2 linked regions of the Jeotgalibacillus aurantiacus genome follow. The protein of the gene in region 1 interacts with the protein of each later gene in a pairwise test. Links are inferred from orthologs where the notes say so. Each region holds a gene or a part of one and is shown on either strand. Other genes may lie near its edges. The genes, in order: rpe and eno.

What was found.
Region 2: the proteins of rpe (region 1) and eno interact in binary tests that used the Escherichia coli proteins (3 or more experiments, as listed by UniProt). The link is inferred for Jeotgalibacillus aurantiacus from one-to-one orthologs.

Annotation. Positions count from the first base shown.
Region 1 is NZ_JACNMS010000002.1:551,495-554,548, forward strand. What follows is about bases 166-2,886. They hold rpe (ribulose-phosphate 3-epimerase), read right to left. Parts: upstream 1,993-2,886; coding sequence 1,339-1,992; downstream 166-1,338. Other genes in these bases: spoVM (stage V sporulation protein SpoVM), read right to left, coding at 520-603; H7968_RS07575 (thiamine diphosphokinase), read right to left, coding at 619-1,260; rsgA (ribosome small subunit-dependent GTPase A), read right to left, coding at 1,997-2,878. Outside these bases: pknB (Stk1 family PASTA domain-containing Ser/Thr kinase), read right to left, coding at 2,892-3,054. UniProt on the Escherichia coli protein: Catalyzes the reversible epimerization of D-ribulose 5-phosphate to D-xylulose 5-phosphate.
Region 2 is NZ_JACNMS010000007.1:110,857-114,033, reverse strand. Bases 1-2,844 are described here. They hold eno (phosphopyruvate hydratase), read left to right. Parts: upstream 1-698; coding sequence 699-1,991; downstream 1,992-2,844. Other genes in these bases: H7968_RS16670 (DUF1540 domain-containing protein), read left to right, coding at 2,477-2,626; gpmI (2,3-bisphosphoglycerate-independent phosphoglycerate mutase), read left to right, coding at 1-553. In the rest of the region: H7968_RS16665 (ABC transporter permease), read right to left, coding at 2,870-3,177. UniProt on the Escherichia coli protein: Catalyzes the reversible conversion of 2-phosphoglycerate (2-PG) into phosphoenolpyruvate (PEP). It is essential for the degradation of carbohydrates via glycolysis.

The sequences.
Region 1 (3,054 bases):
TATTATCCGTGCCGGAGACATTCTTCGCTTTCCGCGGCCGCGCAGTAAGTCAGCTGTCGCTTCTCTGACGAAGGAGTCTTCTGATTTCACCGACACTAAGCAGGTTAACCTTCGAAAACTATCTTTTAAATAGTTTTATCCATAAATCGGGCCGGATTTCCCCCTACGCTCTCCATTGTCCAGCTACGACGACTAGCTCCTTGAGATCATAAGGCGAAGCTGAACGAGGGCCAAGGTCAGCCCTCTTTTCATCTTCGCCTCATGCTTGTCAAGACTGGAAGAGTCGTCTCCACTTTTCCATGGCCGGGCGGTGAACCCGCTGTGCTAAGCACTTCGGTTTCACTTGTCCCTTTCCGCCATAGGAGTCTTCGGGGGAAATCCGGTCCTATGTTTATTCGAAGCCCGCCACATTTATATTGCCAAAAACCGTGCTAACTTACATTTTGAATTCATCTGTAAACAGGCAGGCTAAGGATGACGCAACCAATCTTTCAACCCTATCGAATCATTCAATAAAAATTACGCCTGTTTTTTAATGAGGCTTAAGAAACCTCTTACCATTCCTCCGAGCATCCGTGGCAGCTTAATTGAGTAGAACCGCATCCCGATCCCTCCGCTTCATTGATCTTTACTTCTTACGATCATTAATATGCCGCTTTGAAAAGAAATAGACGCGTGATCTTCAACTATTTCGTTGCTGATTGTTAATGTGCTTCCGTAGACGGCTCTATGGTCTTTAAGAGGATATTTAACGCCTTTTAATGTCAGACCCTCAACTGCTGCGCTGAATGGAATAACGGATATGTAGGGATAAGCAGGGTTGTTCTCAATGAGTATTTCGCCCGGATCATGGATTGAAATCACGTTTTGATCATCCATTATTTTTACTGACTTTTGATATTTCATGACTTTGTCGTGGAGAAGGAGCTGAATGTTTCCGAAAAAGTGATCAAGTCTTCCTCCGGTTACGCCGATCATCACGATATTCTCCTGTTGACCCAGCGCCCATTCCAGGGCCATCTCCATATCCGTCATGTTTTTTTCCGGATTGGTTCTGTCAATCCGATTGACTGTTTTTTCAATCCGGTTCCACTCTTGCTGCGTGACAGAGTCAAAATCTCCAAATGCCGCTTCCGGTGTGATTCCCTCTTTTAGCAGATTGACTGTGCCCCTATCGACACCAGCCCACCTTGTCAATGGATGGTTAAAGGATTGGATGAGTTCTTTGGATATTGCTGCCCCTCCAGTTAAAATGATCATCTGATTCACCTCAGTTTACATAATAATAATATTGTTATTCACCGTTATGATAAAAGCCGCCCTTAGGCGGCTTTTCATTTATTTTGCTGTTCTTTTTAACTTATTGATGGCTTCTTCTTTGTTTTCACTTCCGTAAATGTATGAACCGGCCACTGCCACATCCACGCCCGCTTCAACGGCTGACTGGATTGTTTGATCATTAATTCCGCCATCCACTTCAATTTCATATGTGAATTGATGGTTTTCCCTTAATGTCTTTAATTCACTGACCTTCGACAATGCTTCAGGTATGAACGCCTGTCCTCCAAAGCCGGGGTTGACAGTCATAACAAGTACAAGGTCGACTTCAGAAAGGACATGTTTGATGGATTCAACCGGCGTATGCGGATTGATCACAACGCCAGGTTTCACACCCGCATTTTTAATCATTTGAAGTGTGCGGTGCAAATGTTTGGTTGCTTCAACATGAACAGAAATAATATCTGCTCCTGCACGTGCAAATTCATTCACATAACGTTCAGGCTGCTCGATCATCAGATGAACGTCCAGCGTCATAGCTGTAACCGGACGGATAGCCTCTACGATCAATGATCCAAAAGAAATGTTAGGAACAAACATGCCATCCATTACATCAATATGAATGTAGTCAGCTCCTGCTTTTTCTACTGCTTTTACTTCCTCTCCCAGTCTTGAAAAATCAGCTGATAGAATGGAAGGTGCAATCTTCACCATAATTTCAGTACCTCGGCTTTCTTGATTTAATTTCATCATGAAACTGCTGGTAATGCTGATATCGATATTCCATTATTTCTCCGTTTTCCACATATTCCTTTACTGCACATTTCGGTTCATTCAGGTGCAGACATCCTCTGAACTTGCAGTCCTCAGAAGCCTTCACCATTTCCGGGAAACAAAGCGGCAGCTGATCTACTTCAAGTTCAGTAAATTCAAGCGCACTAAAACCCGGCGTATCCGCAACAAATCCGCTTCCGATCCCGATTAATTCTACGTGTCTAGTCGTATGTTTTCCTCTTCCGAGAGAATTAGAGATGGCATCTGTCTTCAGCTCAAGAGCAGGGTTCAGTGCATTCAAAATGGATGATTTCCCGACACCTGACTGACCCGCAAAAACCGTTACCTGATCCTCAAGCCAGGGCTTCAGCTGATCCATTCCATCCTCCCATTTGGCTGAGGATAAAATGACCGGATACCCGATCTTTCGGTAATCCTCTGCAAACCGGTTAATTTTTTCTGTCTGTGCGTCGTTTAACAGATCCATTTTTGAAATACAAATCACCGGATCAATGTCATGACTTTCAACGAGAACAAGGAACCTGTCAAGCAGTGAAGTGCTGAAATCAGGTTCAATCGCTGAAAATACGAGAACTGCCTGATCAATGTTTGCAATAGGCGGACGGACGAGTTCATTTTTTCTCGATTTCAGGTCCAGAATATAGCCTTCCTGGTCATTTTCAGCCTGGTATTCCACATAATCACCCACAAGCGGTGTCAGTTTCTGCTTACGAAAAACCCCACGTCCTCTGCACTGAATGACCTTTTCCTCATCCTTCACATAATAAAAGCCGCTCAGCGCTTTCATGATTTTACCTTCTGGCATACACACGCTCCTTTTACTGATTTTCTTCATAGGAAATTGAATCTTCCAAAATGACTTCACCATTTCGCTCAATCCGGTAGGATCCGGTTTGACCCTGTTCAATAACAAGTCTTAAGGTCCTTTCAACCGTTTCTGTTATGGTAAACTCTTCTGAAGGCTCGTCCATCGTGCGATCT
Region 2 (3,177 bases), on another replicon or contig:
GCTCCGTATTGCTGAAACAGAAAAGTATCCTCACGTGACGTTCTTTATGAGCGGTGGACGTGAAAAAGTGTTCCCGGGTGAGGAACGTATTCTCATCGATTCGCCAAAGGTGGCAACGTACGATTTACAGCCTGAAATGAGCGCTTACGAAGTGACGGACGCGTTACTTGAAGCAATCAATCAGGACAAATTCGATGCCATCCTTTTAAACTTTGCCAACCCGGATATGGTTGGACACAGTGGTATGCTTGAGCCTACCATCAAAGCGATTGAAGCCGTTGACGAATGTCTTGGCAAAATCGTGGATCTGATCCATGAAAAAGGCGGCCATGCCATTATCACAGCAGATCATGGTAACTCAGACGAAGTCATTACGACAGATGACAAGCCAATGACTGCACACACAACAAACCCTGTCCCTGTGATCGTCACAAAAGAGGGTGTGGAGCTTCGCGACGGAGGAATCCTTGGCGACCTGGCCCCAACGATGCTTGATCTTCTGAAGGTTGAAAAGCCGGAGGAAATGACAGGTGATTCTTTAATTAAAAAGTAAAACAAAACGCGTCCGGCAGTGATTCCGGCCTGCCGAACGAATGGTTGACCCGGCAACATCAGGACGTGAATTTGCGGTGATCGTCCGACTGATTGTAAGTAAGCTGAATGAACAAAAATTATTCAAAACGAGGAGAGATTTAACAATGCCATTTATTGTAGATGTGTATGCACGCGAAGTATTAGACTCACGCGGCAACCCAACAGTAGAAGTGGAAGTTATTACAGAAAGCGGCGCATTTGGCCGTGCATTAGTACCATCTGGTGCATCAACTGGTGAATACGAAGCAGTTGAACTTCGTGACGGCGACAAAGGCCGTTACCTTGGAAAAGGCGTTCTGAAAGCAGTTGAGAACGTAAACAACATCATCGCACCTGAACTGATCGACAGCTACTCAGTACTTGATCAGGTTTCAATCGACAAAGCGATGATCGAGCTTGATGGAACTGAAAACAAGAGCAAGCTTGGCGCTAACGCAATCCTGGGTGTATCTATGGCCGTTGCACACGCTGCAGCTGACTACCTTGATATCCCACTTTATCAGTACCTTGGCGGCGTAAACGCGAAGCAGCTTCCGGTACCAATGATGAACATCGTAAACGGTGGAGAGCACGCTGACAACAACGTGGACATCCAGGAATTCATGGTTATGCCTGTAGGTGCTGAAACATTCCGTGAAGCACTTCGCATGGGCGCAGAAATCTTCCACGCACTTAAAGCAGTACTTCAGGCAAAAGGCTTGAACACAGCTGTAGGTGACGAAGGTGGATTTGCTCCAAACCTAAGCTCTAACGAAGAAGCACTTTCAACAATCATCGAAGCAATCGAAAAAGCTGGCTACAAGCCAGGCGAAGAAGTTGTTCTTGCGATGGACGTAGCAGCTTCTGAAATCTTCAACAAAGAAGACGGCAAATACCACCTGTCAGGCGAAGGCGTTGTGAAAACATCTGCTGAAATGGTTGACTGGTATGCTGAGCTTGCTGACAAGTACCCAATCGTATCAATCGAAGACGGTCTTGACGAAAATGACTGGGATGGCTTCAAGCTTCTAACTGAAAAAATCGGTGACCGCGTACAGCTTGTTGGTGACGATCTATTCGTTACAAACACAACGAAGCTTTCACAGGGAATCGAGCAGGGTATTGGTAACTCTATCCTGATCAAAGTGAACCAGATCGGTACACTGACTGAAACATTTGACGCAATCGAAATGGCAAAGCGCGCTGGTTACACAGCTGTTATCTCTCACCGTTCTGGTGAAACAGAAGATGCAACGATCGCTGACATCGCTGTTGCGACAAACGCTGGTCAAATCAAGACTGGTGCTCCATCACGTACAGACCGCGTTGCGAAGTACAATCAGCTTCTTCGTATCGAAGATCAGCTGGCTGCAACGGCTCAGTACCTTGGTGCAAAAACGTTTTATAACCTTCGCTAATTAGTGAATGGTATATGCAGGACTATCCTTTTGGGTAGTCCTGTTTTTTGTTTTTTAAAACCGGGCCGAGGGGCATCTTGTTTTCTGAACATAAAGAGGTGTAGGATAAGGAAACCGTGCCGGGTAATTCCTTCGCTTTCCACGGCCGCGCGGTGAGCCAGCTAGTGCTACGCACTACGCTGTCTCACCTGTCGCTCCTCTGCCGTAGGAGTCTACGGAATGACCCGGCACTCAGTAATTTTAATTACCAGCTGACTTTGTTGTTTGAAATTATTAGATCCATTAAGTTCTACGGCTCCTAAGACTAAATAACATATTTAAGTCAGGGCTGGAGAATAATAAGTGAGAACTGGCCAGTTCGAATTAATGTCAGAAAATACAGAAAATAATTCACGCTTTGTCTTTCATTGGCTATAATGAAGGTAGCAGAGATTTAATCCAGACGTATTCTGATTCAAAAGATCTTGAAAGAGGAGGCGTTTTTAATGGAGCAAATCATTATGTGCGAAGTGGATAGCTGTAAATTTAACCGGGAAGGCAGCAGGTGTGGGGCGGAAAAGATTTTTGTCGGTGCCCACAAAGGCCATGCCGACTCCAGTGACGAAACGGATTGCAAGACGTTTGAGCATGTATAAGAAAAGGCCGGCTCTTTGAGAGTCGGCCTTTTCATTGACTTTTTTTGAATTTTAACTTTCTTGAACTAAATAATGCTTACATTGATATCACTTAGATTGTATTTAATAAAAGTGCCGGGACATTCCGCAGACTCCTGCGGCAGAGGAGCGACAGGTGAGACAGCGTAATGCGAAGCATTAGCTGGCTCACCGCGCGGCCGCGGAAAGCGGAGGAATGTCCCGGCACGGCTTCAATATTCGATGTCAATCCGTACTAACAGCCTTTTTAGCAGAAACGGCTGAAAACGTAATGGTAATCGCACATAACCCGATGATGACTAAGAACCCAAGCACAATCGGCCATGTATCAGTAAAGCCGTCAATCAAAACAGCACGCATTGCTTCGAACAGATACGTGACAGGGTTAATTGATGCAGCCACCTTCAGCCACGCAGCATCAATCAGCTCATACGGCACAAACGTCGTGCTCAGGAAAATGAGCGGGAAGAAGATAAATGTTCCTGCCTGGGCAGACTGTGCATTTTTAGCGCGCAAGGCGACTCCGACGGAAT